Regions from separate parts of the Sphingomonas sp. DC5200-1 genome, predicted to be linked through region 2. Evidence: riboswitches for the same ligand, from Rfam matches in the RefSeq annotation. Region 2 holds a riboswitch; the other holds the start of a gene.
What was found. Region 2 has a riboswitch for cobalamin ahead of ACP7A3_RS07145 (TonB-dependent receptor plug domain-containing protein). Riboswitches for the same ligand answer to the same signal wherever they lie in the genome.

Region 1 (7,948 bases), on a different contig from region 2:
CGTGCTACAATTCGGCATGCCCGTCATGACGCATCAAAGACAGTTCCGTGACACCCCCCGCCCTTGTTCGGGCCTTGCGCCACGGCGTCATCGAACCGCCGCAGACATGTCACCGATCTGTTGTCGCGGTGCAGCAAAACTGCCGCGAAAGCGCTCTACCGCGCCGCTCAGCCGCATACGTCTTTGCGGTTGTGGGGGAAAACCGAACATGATCCGTCCGTCCGTGTCGCTACTGGCCGTAGCCGTCGCATCCGTCAGTCCCGTCGCCGTCCGTGCGCAGCAGGCGCAGACGGCCCCCGCCCCTGCGGACGATACGACGGATGCCGCCGGGGAGCCCGCCGCCATCGTCGTCACCGGTGGCCGCACGCGCACCGCGGTGGAACTGCCCGGCACCGAGATGCAGAAGATTCTGCCCGGCGTCAGCCCACTGAAGGCGATCCAGACGCTGCCCGGCGTGCTGTACGTCACCGCCGACCCGTGGGGGAACAACGAACAGAACGCCCAGATCTTCATCCATGGCTTTGCCGGCAACCAGCTCGGCTATACGATGGACGGCATCCCGCTCGGCGACCAGAGCTACGGCAATTACAACGGCCTGTCGCCGCAGCGCGCGGTGATTTCGGAAAACGTCGGCCGCGTCGTCGTCGCGACCGGCGCGGGCGATCTTGCCACCGCGTCGAACAGCAATTTGGGCGGCACCGTCGAAACCTATTCGTCCAGCCCGCTGCCGACGCTCGGCATTCAGGCCGCGCAGACCGTCGGCAGCTACGACACGTCGCGCACCTTCGTGCGGATCGACACCGGCACCTTCGGCGGCGGCACCAACAGCGCCTATGTGTCAGGCGTCCGCCAGCGGGCCCGCGCCTGGGACTTCAACGGCATCCAGGGCGGCTGGCAGGCGAACGCCAAGTTCGTCCACGATGACAGCCTCGGCAAGCTGACGCTGTACTTCGACTATAACGACATGACGCAGCCGAACGAGGATTCGACGGTCTTCTTCAAGCCCTCGGCCGGCAACACCGCCAGCGCGACGCAGCTCTACACGCCCTATACCAAGCCGTTCTTCTACCCGGACTTCAACGGCTATCGCACCAATTACCTCAGCGCGCTCGGCAACTCGCCCGCGGCGGAAGGCGGCAATTACCGTAACTATTACTCGGATGCGCAGCGCACCGATTACCTCGCCTATGGCCGGTACGAGGCACGCCTCGCCAAGAACATCACGCTGACCAACACGGCCTATTATCATCACAATGACGGCGTCGGCGTCGTCGCGGGGCCGCTCGGCCAGTCGATCACGACCGCGCAGGCCTATCTCGATCCGGCGTATGCGACCTTGCCCAGCAACTGCCGCTTCACCGCCAATACCAACGGCATCCGCCCGACGAACTGCACCGCGCGTACCGATGCGCAGGCGGCGGCGGCCGGGGCCGCGCTGGTCACCGCGACGGGCGGGTCGGGCCTGATCACCCGCACCACCGAATATCGCATCGACCGCTGGGGCGTCATCTCCGCGCTCGACCTCGATCTCGGCGCGCACAAGATCGAACTGGGCGGCTGGTTCGAACACAATAGCACGACGCAGTGGCGTCGCTGGTATGGCGTCGACGTCGACACACCGGGCAACAGCACGCCTTACATCCGCCCGCTCTCGGTCGCCCAGCCGTTGTTCACGCAATATCAGGGCGATGCGAAGATCGAACAACTCCAGCTGCACCTGCAGGACAGCTGGCAGGCATTCGACCGGCTGCTGATCCAGGCCGGCTTCAAGACCAGCGCCCAATGGGCGACCGGCCGCTTCCCGGTACAGCCGGTGGCCGGCTCGCTGTCCGGCCTGACCGGCAATTTGCCGCAGGGGCGGATCAATACGCTGCGCTGGTTCCTGCCCGCCGTCGGCGCGACCTATGACGTCAACGGCCACGAACAGCTTTATGCCAACGCGCAGAAGAACCTGCGGCAATATCAGGCCTATCTGGCGGGCGGCGGCGGCCCGTGGTTCACGGGCAGTCAGGCGGCGTTCAACGCCTTCGCGCAGAGCGGCCGGCCGGAAAGCAGCTGGACCTATGAAGCCGGCCTGCGCAGCAACCGCAGCTTCGGCGGCGGCATCGGCTTCAGCGCGCAGGTCAATTACTACCACGTCGACTTCCAGGACCGGCTGCTGGCGATCTCGACCAACCCCGGCGGCATCGCCGGCGGTGCGATCACCGGCGGCACCTCGATCCTGGTCAACGTCGGCAACGTGAAGACCGACGGCGTCGACGCCGCCTTTACGCTGCGCTTCGGCCGCATCCTGTCACTGTACAATGCCGCGTCGTACAATCTGTCCAAGTACAAGCGCGACTATACCTCGACCGCCAGCGGTATCGGTGCGGCGACGGACACCTGCATCGGCGGCTATCTGGTCAGCGGCGGCATTGTGCCCACCTGTGGCAAGCAGCTGCCCGGCATCCCCAAATGGATGAACAAGTCGGTCGCCACCCTCTCGCTCGACCCGGTCGAGGTGCAGGTGATCGGCGATTATGTCGGCGCGCGCTACGCGACGTTCAGCAATGATGCGAAGGTGCCCTCCTACTTCCTCACCTCGCTGCGCGTCGCGGCGCGGGTGCCGGATGGCGTCATCCCGCTGCGCAAGGCGGAGCTGGCGCTCAACGTCACCAACCTGTTCGACAAGAAGGGCATTTCGACCCTCGGCGTCGGATCGGCGACGAACAATTACTCGGGCTTCCCGATCCCGCCGCGTCAGTGGTTCCTAACACTGTCGGCCGCCTATTGAGGCCGCCCGCCAGCCAACATCACGCCGTCCTCAGCAGCGCCGATGCACCCATCGGCGCTGCTTTTCTATGGGCTGCATGCCCCACCAACCCGACATAACGATATAAAGATATCTTTATATCGCGCTTGACAAATGCCGCGCGATCCTGCCTAAGACGGGTGTCGAGGTTCCCCATCCCAGGCATGGCGATGGGGCTAAGACGGGAAGCCGGTGATGCCCCCTGCGGGCAAAATCCGGCGCTGCCCCCGCAACTGTAAGCGGCGAGCGGCGGTTCCAATTCGTGTCACTGGGCGCTGCACCCGCGCCCGGGAAGGCCGGAACCACCGCGTTGACCCGTGAGCCAGGAGACCTGCCTCCGACGCCATAACGTTCCTCGGACGGGGGTTCCTCCGGTGGATCGCGCTTGACGCGGACGGTCCACGGCGCACGCCATCCGGGCCTCGCTTACGCCTTGCGCGCTCTTCCATGCCCCTGTTCGTCAACAGCAGGTGAGTCATGACGAATAGCGGCTTTACGTTCACCACAAGCAGCATCCCGTTCGACGAGGACTATCGCCCCGCCGACACCACGCGCATCACCACCAATTTCGCCAACCTGGCACGCGGGGAGAGCCGCCGGGACAATCTGCGCAACACGCTGGTGATGATCGACCGGCGCTTCAATTCGCTGATGCATTGGGACAATCCGACGGGTGACCGCTACACCGTGGCGCTCGACATCGTGTCGGCCGCGCTGCGCATCGGCCCCGATGCGCAGGACGAGGCGTTTCCGCTGATCGAAATCCTGCACACGCGCGTCACCGACACGCGCAGCGGCGCGTGCATCGCCGGCATGGTCGGCAACAATTTCTCGTCCTACATCCGCGATTACGACTTCAGCGTCGTGCTGCCCGATCATCTGCGCCAGTCGGGCAACACCGGTGCGCCCGCCCAGTTCGGCGACCTGCACGGCAATCTGTTCAAGCATTTCCTGTCGTCGGACGCCTATCGTGAGCAATTCGACAAGCCGCCGGTCATCTGCCTCAGCGTGTCCAGCAAGCAGGTCTATCACCGGACGACCAACGTCCACCCCATCCTGGGGGTGGAATATGCGGCCGACACGCGCTCGCCCACCGATCTGTATTTTGCGAAGATGGGGATGACGGCGCGCTACTTCATGCCGCCGCACAGCGTCGCGCCGCTCGCCTTCTACCATATCGGCGATCTGGTCGACGGCTACACCAACCTCGAACTCGCCAGCACAATCAGCGTGATGGAGACCTTCCAGAAAATCTATCGCCCCGAAATCTACAACGCCAATTCGGCGGCCGCCGCCCGCTATCAACCCAGCCTGGACGAGCAGGATTATTCGCTGACCCGCATCGTCTACGATCGCGAAGAGCGCAGCCGCCTCGCCGTCGAGCAGGGCCGATTTGCCGAAGCCCATCTCATCAAACCGCATGGCCCCGCGCTGCAGCGCTGGTCCGCGACCTGCGGCCTGTGATCGCCCCGAACGCGAAGGTATCCTGATCATGACGACACTCCTGCCGACGACCACCGCGGGCAGCCTGCCCAAACCCGCCTGGCTCGCCCAACCCGAAACGCTCTGGTCGCCGTGGCGGCTGGAGGGCGACGACCTGATCACGGGTAAGCAGGACGCGCTACGCCTCGCGGTCGACGACCAGCGACAGGCGGGGATCGACATCGTCGGCGACGGCGAACAGACGCGCCAGCATTTCGTCACCACCTTCATCGAACATCTGGACGGCGTCGATTTCGAACAGCGCGAGACGGTGCGCATCCGCAACCGATACGACGCCAGCGTACCGACCGTCGTCGGTGCGGTGTCGCGCCCCGCGCCGGTCTTCGTCGATGATGCGCGCTTCCTGCGCGCGCAGACCCGCCAGCCGATCAAATGGACGCTGCCCGGGCCGATGACGATGATCGATACGCTCTACGACGCGCATTATCGCAGCCGCGAGAAGCTGGCCTGGGAATTCGCGTGCATCCTCAATGAGGAAGCCCGCGAGCTGGAAGCGGTGGGCGTCGATATCATCCAGTTCGACGAGCCTGCCTTCAACGTCTTCTTCGACGAAGCGAACGACTGGGGCATCGCCACGCTGGAACGCGCCGCACAGGGGCTGAAGGCCAAGACCGCCGTCCACATCTGCTATGGCTATGGCATCAAGGCGAACACCGACTGGAAGAAGACGCTCGGGTCCGAATGGCGGCAATATGAGCAGACCTTCCCCAATCTGCAGGCCTCGACGATCGATATCGTCTCATTGGAATGCCAGAATTCGCGCGTGCCGATGGACCTGATCGAGCTCATCCGCGGCAAGACGGTGATGGTCGGCGCGATCGACGTCGCGACGGATCGCGTGGAAACGCCCGAAGAGGTCGCAGACACGCTGCGCAACGCGCTGCGCTTCGTCGATGCGGACAAGCTCTACCCCGCCACGAATTGCGGCATGGCCCCCCTCGCGCGCAGCGTCGCCCAGGGCAAGCTGCACGCGCTGGCGGCAGGCGCCGCGATCGTCCGCGCGGAAGTGTCGGCCTGATCCTCCGGCACCGGGCTGACGGCGTTCGTCAGCCCAGTCCCTGCGACATCGCCCACTGCCGGAACAGCTCCGGCCACGCCGCCGCCGGCTTGCCGGCCGCGCGGCGCAGGCCGAAGCCGTGGCCGCCTTTCGCAAACAAATGGGTTTCCACGGAGACGCCCGCCGCCTTCAGCGCCGCGCGCATCGCCAGCGTGTTGTCGACGGCCACCGCGTCGTCGTCTTCGGCATGGACCAGGAAACAGGGCGGCGTATCGCGACGGACGTTCGAGGCCGGACTGTGCGCCGTCTCGAGAGCGGGCGAGGGATCGGGCCCGAGCAGGTGCGTCCGCGACCCCGCATGCGCGAGCGGCGGCGTCATCGACTGGACGGCATAGAGGAGCGCGGCGAGGTCGGGCCGTGCGGACAGCCGGTCCGCCGCATCGACCGGCGCGTAGGTCGACCGGGCGAAGCGCGTCGCCAGGTCGCCGCAGACGTGGCCACCCGCCGAAAAGCCCATCGCCGCGACGCGATCCGGGCGGATACCATAGGAATCGGCCCGCGCGCGGATCAGGCGCATCGCGCGCTGCGCATCGGACAGCGCGACATCGGGTCCTGCCGCCCACCCCTCGCCCGGCAGGCGATAGAACAGGACGAAGACCGTATAGCCTCGCTCCGCCAGCCAGCGGCCGATCTCATAGCCTTCCTTGTCGACCACGACCCAGCGATAGCCGCCGCCGGGCATCACCAGCACCGCACTGCCATTCGGCACGCGGGGCCGGAAGACCACGAGCCGCGGCCGGGTGATGCCATGGACCGCGCGGTCGCGGACCGCCGGGTCCGTGCTGCGCTCGTCGATCACCTCTTTGGGCGGAGAGGTGGGCATACCGGGGGCGCCGCCCGGCCACAGCAGGATGGTTTCGGACGGATCGGCGGGGACCGCCCCCGCCGCGGGGCTGCGCGCGCGCGTCGCTGCCGCCATGCCAGCCGCCGCAAGCGTTCCGAGCAATGCCTGACGGCGATCGATGCCAGCCACCCGCATGTCCTCCATCAACGCGTGCGCCGGCGTTGATGACCGGCGCACCCACCCCCTCACATCTTGAAGCGCGCGCCGATCAGCACCGTTCGACCGAAGTGATTGTATTCGTAGTTCCGGTTGGCATCGAGATCGGTGTAGCGATCACGATACTCGTCGGTCAGGTTGGTGCCCTCGAGCGACAGTTCGACATTCGGCGTCAGCTTGTAGCGGACGGAGGCATCGACGTTGATCGTCGAATTATAACCTTCGAAGATGTTGCCGGTGCCGCTGTTGGCATCGATATACGGCCCGCGATAGCTGATCGACCCGCGCGCCGAGAACTTGGCGTCCTCATAGTAGAGCGTGCCGTTATACTGCCGCTTCGACAGACCGAACAAGGTCGCATTGCGCGTCGAGCTGACGAGCGGCCCGAACGAGCAGGCCGCCGCCGGCGTGGCTCCCGGCACGCAGGCCGACACCGCCGGACCCTGTACCAGATAGTTCGCGTTCGAATCGACGAAGGTCGCGTTGGCGAGCACGCCGAAATTCTTGAGGAAGCCCGGCAGGAACTTGAACGTCGCCTGCAGCGCGATCTCCGCGCCCTTCAGCGAAGCGCCCGTGCCGTTCACCGTGGTGGTGATCGTCCAGATCGGCTGCGCCTGCTGCGCCGGATTGAGCGCCGCGGGCGAAGACGCCGCGAGCACCGAGGCCGGCAGGCCGGTCGAGGTGAAGGTCGCGTTGGTGATCGACTGCGAGACCGGGAAACTTTCGACGTTCTTTTTGAACAGCGCCACCGACAGGATCGACTGCGGCGCGAAATACCACTCCGCTGCGAGGTCGTAGGCGGTGGCACGGAACGGATTGAGCTGCGGATTGCCGAAAGACACGCGATAGTTGAAGCCGTCGGCCGAACCGCCGGGCGTCAGGTTGCCGAGCGTCGGGCGCGTCATCACCTTGGCGGCGGAGGCGCGCAGGATCAGCTTCTCGGTCGGGAACAGCGCGAGGTTCACCGCCGGCAGCCAGTCGTCATAGTCGCGCTTCACCGTCACGACCGCACCCGAGTTGATGCCCGTCGATCCCTGGGCGGTGTGCGCGTAGCGCATGCCCGCGTTGAGCGCGTAGCGGAGGCCGGCGAGTTCGCCCTTCGCATCGACCTGAAAATAGCCCCCGCTCACCTCTTCGGTCACGCTGCGGTTGTCACCGACGACCAGCGTCGGCGTACGGCTATAGAGCTTGGTGTAGGCGGTGGCGGCATCGAGATTGGGAACCAGCCATTGCGTCGTAGTGCCCGACGGCTGGCCCGCATTGCCGAGCGTGAACAGCTCGCTGAGTGCGGGCGTAACCTGATAGCCGTAGACGGCGTTGGGACCGAACGCGCTGGTCGGCGAACAGGTGATGGTGCCCAGCACCAGGTCCGTTCCGCCATTGCCGCAGATCGCCGTGTCGCGCTGGAACGAGACGCTGTCGAAATCGAAACGACGGTACATGCCGCCGAGCTTCAGCGTATAGCCTTCGGCGACGTCCCATTCGGTCCGCAGCTGCGCGGTGCGGAACTTATTGGTCACGGTGGACGGGCGATCGCGGATTTCGGCGAGCTGGAAGTTCGCCGGATCGGTGACGCTCGTGCCGAAGCTGAGCAGCG
Region 2 (7,948 bases):
ATGGCTCAGCGCGTGGTCGGCCAGGAACGCCTCGGCCGTCGTGTCGAAGATCGCGCCGACCGCCTGGTTGACGCCATCGCCCACCTTGCCGCGCGCGACGGTCTTCACCGCATCATGGCCGGCAAGCGCATCGACGCCCTGTTCGAAGCTCGCATGGATGCCCGGCGTCAGCATCGTCGCCGGTGCCGCGTCGGTCATCGCCGCCGCGGCAGAGGCGATGAACGCATCGAGATCGGGGCCGTCGATCGCCAGCACCAGACCGGGGTTGGTGCAGAACTGGCCCGCGCCCATCGTCAGCGACGCGACGAATTCCTTGCCCAGCGCCTCGCCCCGTGCGGCGAGCGCGGCGGGGAACAGCACGACCGGATTGATGCTCGACATTTCGGCATAGACCGGGATCGGTTCCTCACGCTCGGCGGCGATGCGGACCAGCGCGAGGCCCCCGCCACGCGATCCGGTGAAGCCCACCGCCTGGATACGCGGATCGCGCACCAGCGCAGCCCCCAGTTCGTTCGTTTCGCCGGGCAGGTAGGAGAAGACTCCCGCGGGCAGGCCACTGTCCTTCACCGCTTGGGCGATCGCCCGCGCGACCAGTTCGCCGGTGCCCGGGTGCGCCGGATGGCCCTTCACCACCACCGGGCAGCCCGCAGCGAGCGCCGAGGCGGTGTCGCCGCCCGCGACCGAGAAGGCGAGCGGGAAATTCGATGCGCCGAACACCGCGACCGGCCCGATCGCGACATTGACGCGACGCAGGTCGGGGCGCGGCAGCGGCGCACGGTCCGGCATCGCCGGATCGATCGTCGCGTCGAGGAAATCACCTTGGCGCACCACGCCCGCGAACAGCTTCAGCTGGCCGACGGTCCGCCCGCGCTCGCCCTCCAGCCGCATGCGCGGCAGGCCGCTTTCCGCCATCGCGCGCACGATCAGGTCGTCGCCGAGTCCCACGATATTGTCGGCGATCCGCTCGAGGAACGCCGCCCGCGTCTCGGGATCGGTCGCGGCAAAGGCGGGGAAGGCGGCATCGGCCAGCGCACACGCCTCCGCTACTGCATCAGCACCCGCCGACGAGAAATCGGGGGTCAGCGTCTCGCCGGTCGCAGGGTTGACCGCGGTGAAACGGGTCTCGGCCTGGCGAGTGTCGCCGCCGATCAGCAGGGCGCCGTCGATCATGGATGTGCCTCGTATCGAAGATAATGTCTGACTAATTGTAGGGTGGCACGACGCGGCGGACAATGACCGATTGTTCGGGAGTCGCTACCCATTCCCCAACACCCGTTCGTGCTGAGCGTGTCGAAGCACGGGGTGCCACATGCGCGCCGTCGCCTGTGGCAACGCGCCCTTCGACAGGCTCAGGGCGAACGGGGGTGGGGTGAATGGGCAGCGTTTACAAAAACGCCCGCCCGCCCGTCACCGGGATCGTCGCACCAGTGATATAGCTCGATTCATCGCTCGCCAGCAGCACATAGGCGGGCGCCAGCTCCGCCGGTTGCGCAGCGCGGCCCAGCGGCGTGTTCTCGCCGAACGTCTTCACCGCTTCCGGCGGCATCGTCGACGGGATCAGCGGCGTCCACACCGGCCCCGGCGCGACCGCATTCACGCGGATCTTCCGCTCCGCCAGCATCTGCCCCAGCCCCGAGGTGAAATTGTAGATCGCACCCTTCGTCGTCGCATAGGCGAGCAATTGCTGGTTCGGGTCCTGCGCGTTGATCGACGTCGTGTTGATGATCGACGCGCCTTCGCCCATGTGCGCGACCGCGGCCTTCGACAGATAGAACATGGAATGGATGTTGGTCGCGAAGGTCAGCTGCCATTCGTCGTCGCTGATATCCTCCAACGCCTCGAAGCTGCGCTGGTGCGCGGCGTTGTTGACCAGCACGTCGATCCGGCCGAACGCCGCCACCGCCTGGGCGATCACGGCGCGGCACTGGTCGGGCTGCGACAGGTCGCCCGCGACCAGCACCGCCTGCCGCCCCTCCGCCTCGACCAGCGCCTTGGTCGCCTCGGCATCGTCATGTTCGTCGAGATAGGCGATCAGCACGTCGGCACCCTCGCGCGCAAAGGCCAGGGCGACCGCGCGCCCGATGCCGCTGTCGCCGCCGGTGACGATCGTCTTCTTGCCGGCAAGGCGCCCGGAGCCTTTGTAGCTCGATTCGCCATGGTCGGGGCGCGGGTTCATCGCCTCGGTACGGCCGGGGATCGCCTGCTGCTGTTCGGGATAGGGCGGGGTGGGGTAATCGGTCATGGGGCAACTCCTTCGCTCCGGCCAACCGATCGCGTGCTTACCCGTTCCGGCACATCAACCTGGATCAATGAAGTCGCCCCGACACCGACACCGACACCGCGGCGGCGCGGCATTGACGCCTCGGCCCGTCTGACCGTAAGGGCCGGGCCGTGAAAGGTCCCCGGAGACGGGGTCAAAAGGGAAGCCGGAATGCGCAACGGGAGGCGCGGATCCGGCGCTGCCCCCGCAACTGTGACCGGCGAGCCGGTCCCCATCGAGCCACTGGGTCCGTGACGGACCTGGGAAGGCGGGGACACAGGCGACGACCCGGAAGCCAGGAGACCTGCCTTTCGCCGTCGATCCTTCGCGCGGACGGGGTGTGCCGGGCGGACGAGGGAACCCCCTCGATGCGAGCGACATCCGCCGTGCGCGAATGGTCGCGCGCGGTCAAAAAGGCCGCCGCGCGCGATCCGTCGCGTGCGGTCATAAGGGGTGTGCCCAATGACTGTTCGCCTATCTGTTTCCGTTGTCCGTCCGTCGCTGTTGACGCTCGGCCTGCTGCTCGCCGCGCCCGCCGCCGCGCAGATCGCGCCGACTGCCGATCCTGCCAACAGCGACGACATCGTCGTCACCGCGACCCGCGTGGCGCAGCCTGCCGCCGAAGTCGGCCAGGCCGTCACCGTCATCACCCGCGACGAGATCGATCGCCGCCAGACCGTGTCGGTCGCCGACCTGCTGTCGACCACCCCCGGCGTCACCGTGACGCGCAACGGCAGCCTCGGCGGTTTCACTGGCGTGCGGCTGCGCGGCGCAGAGGCGGAGCAGACGCTGGTCGTGATCGACGGCGTGCGCGTCAATGATCCGTCCTCGCCCGGCGGCGGCTTCGATTTCGCCAATCTGCTGTCGGCCAGTGTCCAGCGCATCGAAGTGCTGCGCGGCCCCAATTCGGTCCCCTGGGGCAGCCAGGCGATCGGCGGCGTCGTCAACGTCATCACCGAAGAACCGACCGAGCGGCTGAAGGCGCGCGCCAGCGCCGAATATGGCTATGCCGACAGCGTGTTTGCGCAGGGCGGCATCTCGGGTCGCAGCGGCGCGATCTCGGGCGCACTGACCGGCGGCTATCTGCGCAGCGACGGCATCTCGGCTGCGGCCAACGGCACCGAGCGTGACGGCTATCGCCAATATGGCGCGACCGGCCGCCTGGGCGTCGACTTCACCGACGGCATCGGCCTCGACCTGCGCGGCTATTGGGCCGACAGCAAGACGCAGACCGACGGCTATCCTGCGCCCAACTACATCCTTGCCGACGACCCCAGCTTCTCGACCGCGAACGAACTGTATGGCTATGCCGGCCTGCACGCGAACTTCGGCACGTTCCGCAACCGCGTCGCCTTCACCATCGCCGACATCAACCGCGACACCTATGCCAAGCCCGGCGCCACCCCGTCGCCGTTCCGCGGCCGCTCGGAACGCTACGAATATCAGGGCGATTATCAGCCGATCGATCAGGTCCGCATCGTCGCCGGCGTCGAGCATGAAGACAGCCGCTATCGCGATTCGAGCCTGCGCCGCTCGGTCGGCATCACCAGCGTCTATGGCGAGGCGATCGTGAAGCCGTTCGACGCGCTGACCCTGACCGGCGGCGTCCGCAACGACGATCACGAGACGTTCGGCAACCACACCACCTTCGGCGCCGACGCCGCGCTAGCGTTGCGCACCGGCACGACGCTGCGGGCGAGCTATGGCGAGGGCTTCAAGGCGCCGACCCTTTACCAGCTCTACAGCCCGTACGGGAACACGCGCCTCGATCCGGAAACCGCGCGCAACTGGGATGCCGGCATCGAACAGGCGCTGCTCAACGGCCGCGCCCGCGTCTCGGCGACCTATTTCAACCGCGACACGCGCAACCAGATCAGCTTCCGCGGCTGCTCGGGCGCCGAGCAGACGACGACCGGCTCGATCTGCGTCAACCGCCCGTTCGGCGTTTACGACAACATCCAGCGCACCCATGCCGAGGGCGTGGAGTTCGCGATCGGCCTGCGTCCGGTCGACGCGCTGACCGTCTCGGCCAACGTGTCGTACATCGACGCGGAAAACCGCACGCCCGGCACCGCCTTCCGCACCGATCTGCTGCGCCGGCCCAAGGAAACCGCGGCGTTCGTCGTCGACTATCGCCTGCCGTTCGGCCTAGGTATCGGTGGCACCGTGCAGATCGTCGGCGACAGCTTCGACAGTGACAGCTACGGCAGCCGCGTGCGCGTCGACGGCTATGCGCTGGCCAGCGTCCGCGCCGAACTGCCGATCGGGGATCGCCTGTCGATCTACGGCCGCATCGATAACGTCACCGACGCGCGCTACCAGACGGTGGCCGAATACGGCACCTACGGCCGCGCAGCCTATGGCGGCGTGCGCGTGAAGCTGGATTGATGACACGTCCGCCCTCACCCTTCGCCGGTATTGCCGGCTCTTCCCTCTCCCGATGGGAGAGGGAGGGAGGCGCGCAGCGCCGGAAGGGTGAGGGTCGTCGCCTGCTGTCGTCTGTGCTTACCTTCCTTCCGTCATTCCCGCGAAGGCGGGAATCCAGACGCGCTACCGTCTCGCAAGCGCCGCGAGGCCAGCCAGTCTGGATCCCCGCCTGCGCGGGGATGACGGAGTGGGTGGGGCGGGTCGCCGCCCCGATATTCAATGGCCGCACCGCGCCGTGGCGAGGGCTTGCCGATCGGGTGCCTCACATTCTCCGTCACCCCGGACTCGTTCCGGGGTCCACTCTGCGGCTAGGGGGACGGCTCGAGCCTCAGGCCACCCCCTCGCGGCCCGGTGGACCCCGGACCAAGTCCGGGGTGACGGCGGGAGTGTGGCTCACCCTCACCCTCACCGCCTGCGCTCCCCCGCCACACCAAGGCGGCATCGTCTCCACCAACCCCTGCGCCGACGCGATCCTGGCGCAGATCGCGCCCGATCGCCTCGCTGCGGTCAGCTATTATTCGCACGATCCGGCCGCGACCTCGATGCCGCTCGCCCTCGCGCGCCGCTATCCCGCGACCGCCGGCACCGCCGAAGAGGTGATCGCGCGCCACCCCGATCTCGTCGTCACCGACACCTTCGCCCCCGCGGCGACCCGTGCCGCCTATGACCGCGCCGGGCTGAAGGTGCTCACCCTCGATTCCCCCGCCACGATCGCCGCCAGCGAGGCGCAGGTGATGCAGATCGCCACCGCCGCCGGCGTTCCCGCGCGTGGGCAGGCGATGGTCCGCGCGATGCAGAGCGCGATCCCGCCCGCGACCGGCGCAAAGCCCGCCGCATTGCTCTATATCTCGGGCGACCTCGCCAATGGCGGCGGCACCCTGCTCGACGACCTGATGACCCGCGCCGGCCTGCGCAACGCCGCCGCCGATTACGGCCTCGCCTTCACCGGTACGCTGCCGATCGAAACCATCGTCGCACATCCACCCGCGCTGATCCTCAGCGACGGCGACGGCCGCACGGCCGAGTTGCGCCGCCGCATCCTCGCCCGCAGCGGCGCGCATGTCGCGGAGGTGCGCTTTCCCCGACACCTGATGAACTGCGGCGGCCCCACCATCGTCCCCGCGCTGCGCCGCCTGTCCGCGATCCGCGCACAGCTGCTGTCATGAGCCGCGGGCTCCGCCTCACGGGCCTTGCCGCGCTCGTCGCCGCCGGCTTCGCGCTGTCGCTGGTCGCCGGCAAGCAGTGGCTGCCCTGGGGCAGCGACGCCGCCACCGCCATCTTCCTCGAACTGCGCCTGCCACGCGCGCTGCTCGGTCTGCTGCTCGGCGCGATGCTGGGCGTGTCGGGGTCGGTGCTGCAGGGCTTCCTGCGCAACCCGCTCGCCGACCCCGCCGTGATCGGCGTGTCGTCCTCCGCCGCCTTCGGTGCGGTCGCGGCGATCCTTTATGCCGGCGCGTCCAGCCTCGGCATCTTCGCCGCGGCGATGAGCGCCGCGGTGGCGTCGATGCTGCTGCTCGTCGCGCTCACCTGGCGCAACGCGGACCCGGTCGCCTTCATCCTCGCCGGCACGGTCCTGTCGAGCCTTGCGGGCGCGCTCACCGCCTTCCTCATCTCGATCGCACCGAACCCCTATGCGGTGGCAGGCGTGCTCGACTGGCTGATGGGCGCCCTCACCGACCGCGGCCTCGCCGATGTCGCCCGCGCCGCGCCCTTCCTGATCGTCGGCACGATCCTGCTCGCGGCGGCCGGCCCGGCGCTCGACGCGCTGACGCTGGGGGAGGGGGCGGCCCGCTCGCTCGGCATCCGGCTCGGTCGCGTCCAGGCGCTGGTCGTGCTCGGCACCGGCCTCGGCGTCGGCGCGGGTGTCGCGGCGACCGGCGTGATCGGTTTCGTCGGGCTCGTCGTGCCGCACCTGCTGCGCCCCGTCTTCGGCCACCGCCCGTCCGCACTGCTGCTGCCGAGCGGCCTCGGCGGCGCGGCGCTGGTGCTGGTCGCCGACAGCCTGTGCCGCCTGGCGCCGGGTGCGGGCGAGGTACGGCTCGGCGTCGCTATGGCGCTGATCGGTGCGCCCTTCTTCCTCGGCCTGTTGCTGCGGCATCGGGGGCGGGCATGGATCTGATCGCGAATCGCCTCTCGGTCGATCTCGGGTCGCGCCGGGTGTTGTACGATGTCGATGCGACGATCCGGCGGGGCCGCGTCACCGTCATCCTCGGCCCCAATGGCGCGGGCAAGACCACGCTGCTGAAGGCGCTCGCCGGCCTTGTTAGTCCGGCCGCGGGCAGTGTGACGCTGGAGGGCAAGCGGCTCGCCGCGCTCGCCCCCCGCCAGCGCGCGCGCCGCATCGGCTATCTGCCGCAGGAGGCTGCGGTCCATTGGAACGTCCCCGCGCGCGATGTCGTCGCGCTCGGCCGCGTGCCGCATCGTGCGCCCTTCGCCGGCCCGTCGCCCGTGGACCGCGCCGCGATCGACGCCGCGCTCGCCACGACCCACGCCACCGACCTCGCCGATCGCCCCATCGCCGATCTGTCGGGCGGCGAGCGGGCGCGCGTCCTGCTCGCCCGCGTCCTCGCCGGCGAACCCGACTGGCTGCTCGCCGACGAGCCGCTCGCCAGCCTCGATCCCGCGCATCAGATCGACATTCTCGATCGCCTGTGCGGCATCGCCGTCGCCGGCCGCGGCGTCGTGCTCGTCCTCCACGATCTCGCGCAGGCCGCGCGCATCGCCGACGACGTCATCCTGCTGCGCGATGGCGGCATCGTCGCCGCCGGACCGGCCAGCTGCACCCTCACCGCCGCGCGCATCGCCGAGGTGTTCGACGTCACCGTCGCCAGCCTGCCCGGCAGTCGCGTGATGGTGCCGATCGGTCGCATCGTCCGCTGACCGTCGGCCCTGAGGCATCGACGCAAGGGGCGTGCGCGATTATGCGCTGACGCGTGACTGCTCCCCTCCGCCTCCGCCTCGACCCCGCCGCCCTCGCCGACAATTGGCGCACGCTCGACCGGATGAGCGGCCGCGCAGCCTGCGGCGCGGCGCTCAAGGCGAACGGCTATGGCCTGGGTGCGACCGAGGTCGCATCGCACCTCCGCGAGGCAGGATGCCGCGACTTCTTCGTCGCCACCTGGGCGGAGGCCGAACGGCTGGCGCCGCTGCGGCTCCCGCTGTCGGTGCTGCACGGCGTGCGTGACGAGGACATGGCGATCGCGCTGACCGGCATTGCCCGGCCCGTGCTCAACACCGACGCGCAGGTTGCGCGTTGGCGGG

Region 1: it holds a riboswitch for cobalamin, as region 2 does, so the genes downstream of both, ACP7A3_RS05035 (putative oxygenase MesX) here and ACP7A3_RS07145 (TonB-dependent receptor plug domain-containing protein) in region 2, are expected to answer to the same signal.

Annotation. Positions count from the first base shown of each region.
Region 1 covers NZ_JAFCVW010000002.1:387,517-395,464, forward strand. Annotated here, with positions in the region: gene ACP7A3_RS05030 (TonB-dependent receptor) at 209-2,773, shown strand; cobalamin riboswitch at 2,922-3,144, shown strand; gene ACP7A3_RS05035 (putative oxygenase MesX) at 3,269-4,255, shown strand; gene ACP7A3_RS05040 (methionine synthase) at 4,284-5,312, shown strand; gene ACP7A3_RS05045 (alpha/beta hydrolase) at 5,341-6,330, opposite strand; gene ACP7A3_RS05050 (TonB-dependent receptor) at 6,381-7,948, opposite strand, start outside.
Region 2 covers NZ_JAFCVW010000003.1:194,007-201,954, forward strand. Annotated here, with positions in the region: gene ACP7A3_RS07135 (aldehyde dehydrogenase (NADP(+))) at 1-1,170, opposite strand, end outside; gene ACP7A3_RS07140 (glucose 1-dehydrogenase) at 1,385-2,242, opposite strand; cobalamin riboswitch at 2,380-2,586, shown strand; gene ACP7A3_RS07145 (TonB-dependent receptor plug domain-containing protein) at 2,723-4,648, shown strand; gene ACP7A3_RS07150 (ABC transporter substrate-binding protein) at 5,074-5,853, shown strand; gene ACP7A3_RS07155 (FecCD family ABC transporter permease) at 5,850-6,806, shown strand; gene ACP7A3_RS07160 (ABC transporter ATP-binding protein) at 6,797-7,567, shown strand; gene ACP7A3_RS07165 (alanine racemase) at 7,621-7,948, shown strand, end outside.